DNA from 3 places in the Pseudomonas sp. GW821-FHT01D09 genome. Region 3 is predicted to be linked to each of the others. Evidence: riboswitches for the same ligand, from Rfam matches in the RefSeq annotation. Region 3 holds a riboswitch; each other region holds the start of a gene.
What was found. Region 3 has a riboswitch for cobalamin ahead of AC07W7_RS01940 (CbtB domain-containing protein). Riboswitches for the same ligand answer to the same signal wherever they lie in the genome.

Region 1: linked by a shared signal. The riboswitch ahead of cobO (cob(I)yrinic acid a,c-diamide adenosyltransferase) and the one ahead of AC07W7_RS01940 (CbtB domain-containing protein) in region 3 are both predicted to bind cobalamin.
Region 2: linked by a shared signal. The riboswitch ahead of AC07W7_RS27000 (TonB-dependent receptor plug domain-containing protein) and the one ahead of AC07W7_RS01940 (CbtB domain-containing protein) in region 3 are both predicted to bind cobalamin.

The regions. Positions count from the first base shown of each region.
Region 1 is NZ_JBWKWY010000004.1:252,556-255,758, forward strand. Features, by position in the region: gene AC07W7_RS06990 (C40 family peptidase) at 1-236, shown strand, start outside; gene AC07W7_RS06995 (C40 family peptidase) at 381-920, shown strand; partial or broken gene AC07W7_RS07000 (sorbosone dehydrogenase family protein) at 1,057-1,386, opposite strand; cobalamin riboswitch at 1,502-1,749, shown strand; gene cobO (cob(I)yrinic acid a,c-diamide adenosyltransferase) at 1,829-2,440, shown strand; gene AC07W7_RS07010 (cobyrinic acid a,c-diamide synthase CobB) at 2,437-3,203, shown strand, end outside.
Region 2 is NZ_JBWKWY010000063.1:3,170-6,372, forward strand. Features, by position in the region: gene AC07W7_RS26990 (ATP-binding protein) at 1-256, opposite strand, end outside; gene AC07W7_RS26995 (histidine phosphatase family protein) at 362-910, opposite strand; cobalamin riboswitch at 1,010-1,214, shown strand; gene AC07W7_RS27000 (TonB-dependent receptor plug domain-containing protein) at 1,306-3,203, shown strand, end outside.
Region 3 is NZ_JBWKWY010000001.1:402,452-405,654, reverse strand. Features, by position in the region: gene cobW (cobalamin biosynthesis protein CobW) at 1-115, opposite strand, end outside; cobalamin riboswitch at 209-408, opposite strand; gene AC07W7_RS01945 (hypothetical protein) at 609-1,076, shown strand; cobalamin riboswitch at 1,208-1,413, shown strand; gene AC07W7_RS01940 (CbtB domain-containing protein) at 1,510-1,698, shown strand; gene AC07W7_RS01935 (CbtA family protein) at 1,710-2,411, shown strand; gene AC07W7_RS01930 (cobalamin biosynthesis protein) at 2,408-2,800, shown strand; gene cobM (precorrin-4 C(11)-methyltransferase) at 2,870-3,203, shown strand, end outside.

The DNA of each region.
Region 1 (3,203 bases), on a different contig from region 3:
TGGTCGCACGAAACAACCTCAAGCCCGGCGATCTGCTTTTCTTCAGTACCAATGGCCGTGGCCGCGTCAGCCACGCCGGTATCTACCTGGGCGATGACCAGTTCATCCACTCCAGCAGCCGCCGCAGCGGCGGGGTGCGGGTCGATAAACTGGGCGACAGCTACTGGAGCAAAACCTTCATCGAAGCCAAGCGCGCCTTGGCGATGGCCCCGACTACCGTTACCGCTCGCAAGTAAAGTTAAAGTGATACTTGAAGTTTGACGCGTAAGCGCTAGAATCCTGAGATATTGTTGCGAACCTGACCGCGCAAGCTTGCTTGCGCGGTCTAGTTTTCAGCGTTCGGCAGTGAAAGCCGCATCCAGATCAGGATTGTTCTGCCCATGTCGACCTCGGCCCGCCTAATGCTTCTTGTTTGCGCCGCACTGCTCAGTGCCTGCGCCAGCCGTCCTGCACCCGCGCCTGTGGCGGCCAAGCCCAAGCCGGTCTTCAACTACGCCACCCAGAATTTTTCGCCTGCTGCCGAAGACGTGCTGTTTCGCGCCCTGGGCTTGGTCGGCACGCCTTACCGCTGGGGCGGCAATACCCCGGACTCCGGGTTTGATTGCAGTGGCCTGATTGGTTTTGTCTACCGCGATGCCGCTGGCATCTCCCTGCCGCGCACCACCCGCGAGCTGATCGTGATGCGGGCCCAGGACGTGCGTGAAGATGCGCTGCAGACCGGCGACCTGTTGTTCTTCGCCACGGGCGGCGGTTCGCAGGTCAGCCATGCCGGCATTTATGTGGGGGAAGGGCGCTTTGTCCATGCCCCGCAAACCGGCGGTACGGTGAAGCTGGATACCTTGTCCAAGGCCTATTGGCAGAATGCCTACCTGAGTGCCAAGCGCGTGTTGCCGGCCGAGCACCTGGCGCGTAACCCCTAAGACCTGTACCGATCAAAAATGTGGGAGCGGGCTTGCTCGCGATAGCGGTGTATCAGGTATCAGATGTGCAAACTGACCCACCGCTATCGCGAGCAAGCCCGCTCCCACATTGGTTTTGTGGTGTTGTCGGGTCCGGTTATTGGGCCGAAGACACCCGCCACACCTTATTCCCCACATCGTCGGCCACCAGCAACCCGCCTTGCTGGTCGATCACCACGCCCACCGGCCGGCCCATGGCTTTCTGGTCACCGTTGAGAAACCCGGTCAGCACATCCACCGGTTGCCCCTTCGGCTTGCCGCCCTCGAACGGCACAAAGATCACCTTGTAACCACTGTGTGGCTTGCGATTCCACGAGCCGTGCTGGCCAATAAACGCCCCCTGGGCAAATTGCGCCGGCAGCGTGTTGCCTTCAGCGAAGGTCAGGCCCAGCGATGCGGTGTGCGGCCCCACGGTATAGTCCGGCGCATCGGGCCTTGTGCATGTTTTTATCCTCAAAGCCTGTAGCCATAGAGGCCTGGCGCGTGGCGATGGTTCAAGTGTATGGCCGGCTTTAATTGACGCTGTACCCCCAACCCACTAACCTTCGCCGCTTGTTTCAGGTGCTCTGTGACGTACGCGTCGACCGAGTGAAACAGGGAAGCCGGTGAGTGCGCGCACTTTTCTACAGTGCGGCCACGATCCCGGCGCTGCCCCCGCAACGGTAAATGAGTCAAGACGCTGCTTTTGCCACTGTATCGCCCGCGATATGGGAAGGTGCATCGTCGGTTTGCCCTGGTCAACAGGGCACCCCTCATGAGCCCGGAGACCGGCCTGATCCATCCAACAGCATCACGGTGGGCGATGCTTGGCTTCATGTTGTTGTCTTTTCCTGCCCGCCGTTTTTGTCCAGCCCCAACGGAGAGCTGCCATGACTGATTCCCCTGATCGTGACGAACGCCACCTGGCGCGCATGCTGCGCAAAAAAGCGGTGATTGACGAGCGCATTGCCAATTCACCGAATGAGTGCGGTTTGCTGCTGGTATTGACCGGCAATGGCAAAGGCAAGAGTAGCTCGGCATTTGGCATGCTGGCCCGGGCCATGGGGCACGGTATGCAATGCGGCGTCGTGCAATTTATCAAGGGCCGTAACAGCACCGGTGAGGAGCTGTTCTTCCGGCGCTTCCCCGAGCAGGTACGCTTTCATGTGATGGGCGAGGGCTTCACCTGGGAAACCCAGGACCGCCAGCGCGATATCGCCGCCGCCGAAGCGGCCTGGCAAGTCTCCCGGGAAATGTTGCAGGACCCGTCCATCGGCCTGGTGGTGCTCGATGAGCTGAACATCGCGCTCAAGCACGGCTATCTTGACCTGGACCAGGTGCTTGGCGACCTGCAAGCCCGCCCACCGATGCAGCACGTGCTGGTCACCGGGCGTGGCGCCAAGCCGGAGCTGATGGAAATGGCCGACACCGTCACCGAAATGGGCATGCTCAAGCACGCGTTCCAGGCCGGTATCAAGGCACAGAAAGGCATCGAACTTTGAACCCGCCGCGCCATTGCCCTGCCGTGCTGATCGCCGCGCCGGCGTCGGGCCAGGGCAAGACCACCGTCACCGCCGCCCTGGCCCGCTTGCACCGCAACCTGGGGCGCAAGGTCCGGGTGTTCAAGTGCGGCCCGGACTTTCTCGACCCGATGATCCATGAGCGCGCCAGTGGCGCGCCGGTCTATCAATTGGACATGTGGATGGTCGGCGAGCAGGAAAGTCGCCGCCTGTTGTGGGAAGCCGCGGGGGAGGCGGACCTGATCCTGATCGAGGGCGTGATGGGCCTGTTCGACGGCACCCCCTCCAGCGCCGATCTGGCCCGCCATTTTGGCGTGCCCGTGCTGGCGGTGATCGACGGCACCGCCATGGCCCAGACCTTCGGCGCCCTGGCGCTGGGGCTGGCGCGTTACCAGGCGGACCTGCCGTTCGCCGGGGTCCTGGCCAACCGCGTCGGCACCGTGCGCCATGCGCAGTTGCTCGAAGGCAGCCTGACCGAAGGCCTGCGCTGGTACGGCGCACTGTCCCGGGAAACCGGCATTGAGTTACCCAGCCGCCACCTGGGCCTGGTGCAGGCCAGCGAGTTGAATGACCTGGACCTGCGCCTGGATGCCGCCGCTGCCGCCCTGGCCAGCAGTTGCGAGGTAGCGCTGCCACCGTCGGTGGCATTCGCCGCGCCCGAGGTAATCGAGGCCCAGTCCTTGCTGGCCGGGGTGCGGATTGCCGTGGCCCGTGACGAAGCCTTTGCCTTCACCTACGGCGCCAG
Region 2 (3,203 bases), on a different contig from region 3:
TTCTCAACTCGGCGGCCGACAATTTGCCGATGCTTTCTTCGTATTGTCCAAACACTGATCGTTGGGGCAATGCACGCATCGAGGAAATCGACGCCGCCATATCGCTTAGTAATGACGTTTTGCCGGAACCGTTATTACCCAGGACCAAACGGACCGTGTCCACATCAAAAAAGCCCTGCCACTTCAAGCTTTCTTGGTTTTCAAACTCAAAGGTGTGCTTGCCGGTTTCCACCGCAATCAGCTTGCTTGCCCTCATAAACGTCCTTGCTCAATCTGCAAAATTTATACGCATTCGATAGGTGCGCGCCGAGACAGCGCCGTATATAAGCGCAAATGATTGCATTTTGCCACTTCATCCGTTCTAGCGGTGGCTGTCCAGGCGCAGGCGCCAGACACTGTTGAAACGCAGCTCAGTAGAAGACAGCGGCTCCACATCGATCAGGTAAAACATACCCATCGGGCATTGCATGGCATTCAGGAGGGCCGCGCGAATCACTGATGGATGTGTCACCGCCACCACATGGCCGGGCTGGTCTTGCAGGGCCTGCATCCACAAGCGTACCCGCACGCAGAGTTGCGCCACCGACTCACCGCCATGGGGAGCGCTGGCGCTGTCTGTGAGCCAGCTTGCCATCTCATCGTCGGTGATGATGCTGACGTCCTGGCCATGCCAACGGCCCACATCCATATCACGCAAGCCGTCATCGACCTTGGCTTGCTCGCCAAACAACATCGCCGTTTGCCGGGTCCGCCGTTCAGGCCCACATAGCAAGCGTGGCGCTTTCTTAAAGCGCCCGGCCAGCATCAAGGGGGTAGGCGGTATTTCCAGGGCTTCGTCGAGGGGGAATTGCCCGCGTTTCTGCGCCCGGGTCGAGCCATGGCAAATCAGCGTCAGGCGGGTGCTCTGCATGGACCTGGATCTCGGGTGAGCCGGTGAAGAACACATCTTACAACGATCGGATCTGCCAGCAGTGCATCGCAATGTTGACCAACGGTTGTGGGAATGTTCAGATGCCGGCCTGTTTCAGGTGCCGCATGCCGCCGTGCATGAGGTGAAACGGGAAACCGGTACGCTCGTTCGAGCAAGTCCGGTGCTGCCCCCGCAACGGTATTCGCGTGACCCCTTCGTTACACCACTGTGGCCAGAACGCCATGGGAAGGTGAAGGGTTCGATACGCGAGAGCCCGGAGACCGGCCTGGAATTTCTGTTTGGCATAATCCTGCGGTGGGCGGGCATGGGCCGGTGTCGGTGTGTGCCCGGTGCCTTCTCCTGCGTGCTTCTGCGAAGATACTTTCGAGAAGACTATGATTTTCCAACGTTCCTCTACCTCTGGCCCGACCCTGCTCCTGGGGTGCCTGTTCAGCCCGCTGCTGCTCGCCGATGACGCGGCCCTGGTGCTCCATCCGCAGACCGTTTCGGCGCCGTCGGTGGAATCCACCACCGTGGCCGAGATGGCCCAATACGGCAGCAAAGTGGCGATTGTCACCCGCGAACAGATTGAACGCGCCGGCCCCAGCGCCGATATCACGCGGGCGATGCAGATGTTTATCCCCGGTTTCTATGTCGCGCCCAAAAACGGCCCGTTCGACTACGGCACCTACTCCCTGCTGGGCGGGCGCAATGACGACACCCTGATCCTGCTCGACGGCGTACGCCTGAACAACCGCCTGTACGGTGGCCTGTACCTGGACACCCTGCCGGCCAACGCCGTGGAGCGCATCGAAGTGCTCAAGGGTGGCCAGAGCCTGTTGTTCGGGACCCAGGCGGTGGCGGGCGTAATCAATATCGTCACGCGCAGCCCGCAGACCCGCGAGGTGTCCGGCGAAACCAACCTGGGCGTCGATACCTTTGGCGGCACCACCGGCGATGCCCGGGCCGAGCGGGTTTTCACTAACGGCCTGGGCGACCTGGGCCTGCTGGCCTATGTCAGCCATAACGTGTCCGAGGGCTACCAGCCGTTTCGCAACCGCGACATGAGCCATGTCAGCGACAAGAAACGTTCCTACGAAGTCACCACCCTCGGCGCCAAGGCCATCCAGTCTATTGGCGATGACTCGCGCCTGGAGCTGTTCTACCAGTACTCCGACGCCAACCTGGACTTCGCCGGCGCCACCAACAACCGCAAGACCACCAACGACCGCGTGCAACAGATCGCCACGGCGACCTTCGAGCAACGCCTCAACGAGCGGCTGAGTTACTTCGTCAAGGGCCATATCAACGATTGGGATACGCGCTATTCACGGGTCAACAACACCGCCGACGGCGGCACCCTGGTACGCAACCACAATGACTACTGGGGTTTTACCGACTGGGGCGTGCAGGCCGAAGGCAAGGCTGAGCTTGAAGGCGGGCATGTGCTGGTGTTCGGCTCCGACAACCAGTGGTTCAAGGGCCAGGACGATGTGCTGGTCATCGACAACAACCAGGCCGAGGCCCACGCCCTGTACAGCCAACTGCGCCCGCAGATCGACGCCCTGCCCGACTGGCACCCGAGTATCGGCGTGCGCCACGAAACCATGAGCGGCGGCGACAGTGCCACGGTCGGCATGCTCACCTCGCTCTATGACCTCAACGCCAACTGGGCCCTGCGCGGCCAGTACGGCACCGCCTACAAGCTGCCGAATGCCGAGCAACTGTTTGTCAATGAGCCCGGCGACGAACTCGGCAACCGCAACCTCAAGCCGGAAAAAAGCCGCAACGCCGAGCTGGGCCTGGACTACAAGGGCCTGCTGGCCGACCGTGAGTTCAGTGCCAGCCTGACCCTGTTCAAGCGCACGATCACCGACCTGATCACCCTCGACGATATCCAGTGGGTCAACGGCCAGGGGCAGATCCAGATGCGCGGCTTCGAGGCCGACGCCAAGTGGGCGCTCAACGACCAGTGGAGCCTGCAGGCGGACATGACCCGCAACCTGACCGAGTCGCGCGCCGGCGTCACGATCAATGATGTGCCCAGTTTCTTCGCCCGTTCGCGGGTGGGTTTCGAGTCGCAGAACCGCCTGTGGGGCGCCGGCGCGGCCATCCGTTATATCCACGATGTGACCAGCTCGAAACGCATCGAGTACGGTCACTACTCGGTCGTAGACGCCGACGCCTACCGCTACCTCGACCACGCCCATCAACACCGCGTGAGCCTGCTGGTAGAAAACCTGTTCGACCGCGACTACGTCACCAGCCGCTCCAGCAATGTCGACAACCTGGG
Region 3 (3,203 bases):
TCACCGCAATGCGGCGGCCCTGGGCGTTGTCCAGCATATGGCGCAGCAAGGTGGTTTTGCCCGAGCCGAGGAAGCCGGTGACGATAGTAACGGGGAGTTTGGCCAGTGTTTTCATCGGATGCCCTGTGGGGCGGGCATACGGGACGACAGGCCCTGCGACGGCGCGCAGGTGCAGGATTCGTCACCGGATCACCCCGCCCGGTTGAAATGGAAAATCGGTGACGAGGCAGGTCTCCTGGCTTGGGGCTTGCCGGCCTTGCGGCTGGCGCTGGCTGCGCCTTCCCACCGTATTGGCAGTGGCGTGGCAGTCAGATAAACCCTTTACAGTTGCGGGGGCAGCCGCGGCTTGGACCGCGTTCCCTTCTTAGCTTCGACCGGGGCCGAAGAACCTCGAAGGTGCAAGGCTACGCAGTGCGAGAGGACGGGTCAATGTCGGCAAACCCGGATCAAGTATTTACCCCACGGCACTCGGATAAAAAACCTGTATCACTTTGCACACCCCGGCGGGGAACGCGTTTGATGTGGACACCACACAGATATCGATTCATCAATTTGCAGCCCTGTCGACACTACTCAAAGACGTTCATCAATAAATCCGAGGATCTGTCATGACACTTTCAATATTTCCATCCAACAACTTCAACTTGCCGCCGATCACACAGGACCACAACCAAAGGGCGGATGATGCCGGAGATAACGGCCGCACAACGCGGGCAACGCCAAGGGCATCAAGTACAACACGCGATCCCTCGCGCTACACCAACAAGCAACTGATCAAGGAGGTAAAAAAGCACTTTGAGGAGTACGCAGCGGGGGCCGGTGACAAATACGTCAATTTTAACGAATTAAAAGAAGCCGCCGGTCAGCGTCCAAGCACTAGAACCTTTTCTCAGCAAGCATCAGCAGTTGCAACTGAGCTGCTCAAACGCGAGCGCTTGCTTAACCAGTTGGATATAGGGGTCGGGGCTGAAGCTCAAGGACGGGGCTTGAAAGACCAAAGGTTTGACCATGACAACCTTAACTACATGATCAGAGTGTCGTCTGACAAACCCAGAGTCAGGTTTAATGAATCCTAAGGATCAACCTGTTGAAACAAGCACCTACGCTCACCAACCATCGGGATATCTGACGATACCGCGATCAAGCAAACACCTTGAGCCTCGACAAGCGCCCAAGGTGTTTGACGCCCATCCCTCGCACATGCTCTCCTAAGCACCTTGTTTCGGGTGCCCTTGATTGGGTGAAACGGGAAACCGGTGAGCCATAGTCTTATGGCAATTCCGGTGCTGCCCCCGCAACGGTAAGCGAGCGAAGCGTCACAGCCACTGTGCTTTTGGCATGGGAAGGCGATGCTTTCAGGCCCTAGAAGAGCCCCTCGCAAGCCCGGAGACCGGCCCGAACCATCAGATAACAAACCCGCGGTGGGCGGGCGCTGTTCAGAACCCTGCGGGCCCGGCTCGCGGGGTTTTCATGCGCTCGTGTCACCCTGCCACTCGAAAGGGACGTGCCATGTCGATCATCAGCAGCACCTCACACACCGCCAGCACCAACGCCACCTTGAGCCAACGCCTGACTGTCGCCATCGGCGCGTCGATCCTCGGTGCGTGCCTGGTGTATTTCGCCGGGTTCTCCCATATCGAGGCGGTGCACAACGCCGCCCACGATACGCGCCACAGCGCCGCCTTCCCGTGCCATTGAGACCTGCTGCCATGATCAAGCGTATTGCGCAAACCGCAGGGTTCACCGGCCTGCTGGCCGCCCTGTTGCTGACCCTGCTGCAAAGTTTCTGGGTAGCCCCGCTGATTCTGCAGGCGGAAACCTTTGAAAACGCCCCGGTGGTGACCGAGGTGCATGAGCATGCTCCAGGCACTGCGGCCCACAGCCACGACGCCGAAGCCTGGGCGCCGGAAGACGGCTGGCAGCGCCTGCTGTCCACCACCGGCGCTAACCTGGTGGTCGCCGTAGGTTTTGCCCTGATGCTCGCCGGCCTCTACACCCTGCGCGCGCCGACCCGCACTGCCCAGGGCCTGCTCTGGGGCCTGGCCGGCTACGCCACGTTTGTGCTGGCGCCGACCCTGGGCTTGCCGCCTGAGCTGCCCGGCACGGCGGCGGCGGACCTAGCGCAACGACAGGTCTGGTGGATCGGCACGGCAGCGTCCACCGCTGCCGGCATTGCGCTGATTGTGTTTGGCCGCAACTGGCTGCTGAAGATCCTTGGCGTCGCGATCCTGGCCGTACCCCATGTGATTGGCGCGCCACAGCCCGAAGTGCACTCGATGCTCGCCCCGCAAGCTCTGGAAGCGCAGTTCAAGATCGCCTCGCAGCTGACCAACGTTGCGTTCTGGCTGGCGTTGGGCCTGATCAGCGCTTGGTTGTTTCGCCGCAATCGCGACGTTCAATACGCAGCATGATCCTGACGGTCGGCCTGGGTTGTCAGCGTGGCTGTCAGGTTGAGGCTCTGCTGGAACTGTTCGGCAGCGCCCTGGCCGAGGCCGGTATCGACCCCGGCCAGGTAAGCGCCTTGGCCAGTATTGCCCACAAGCGCGATGAACCGGGCATGATCGCCCTGGCCAAGGCCCTGAATCTGCCATTGCAGTGCTTTGATGCACAACAACTGCTCGATTACGAAGGGCGCTTGAGCCACAGGTCGAATGTGGCCTTCGCCCATACAGGGTGCTACGGCATTGCCGAAAGTGCCGCTTTGGCCTTGGCAGAACAGCTAGCCAATGCCCCTGCCCGACTGCTGATCACCCGCAAAAAAGCCGCCAGGGCCACGTTTGCGTTGGCCTGCGCTGGCTAAAGTCCGATAATTGCCCTTCTCGATCATGAGCCGTGCTCATGCTCGCCCGCTTTTGCACAGGATTTTTCCATGACCGTCTTCTTCATCGGCGCCGGCCCCGGCGACCCGGAACTGATCACCGTCAAGGGCCAGCGGCTGATCCGCCATTGCCCGGTGATCCTCTACGCAGGCTCCCTGGTGCCGGCTGCCGTACTCGAAGGGCATCGGGCCGAACAGGTGGTCAACAGCGCCGAACTGAACCTGGAGCAAATCATTGGCTTGATCAAGGTCGCCCATGCAAAAGGCCAGGACGTGGCGCGGGTACATTCCGGCGATCCAAGCCTGTATGGAGCGATTGGCGAGCAAATCCGCCATTTGCGCGCGCTGGGGATCCCCTTCCAGATCATTCCCGGGGTCACGGCGG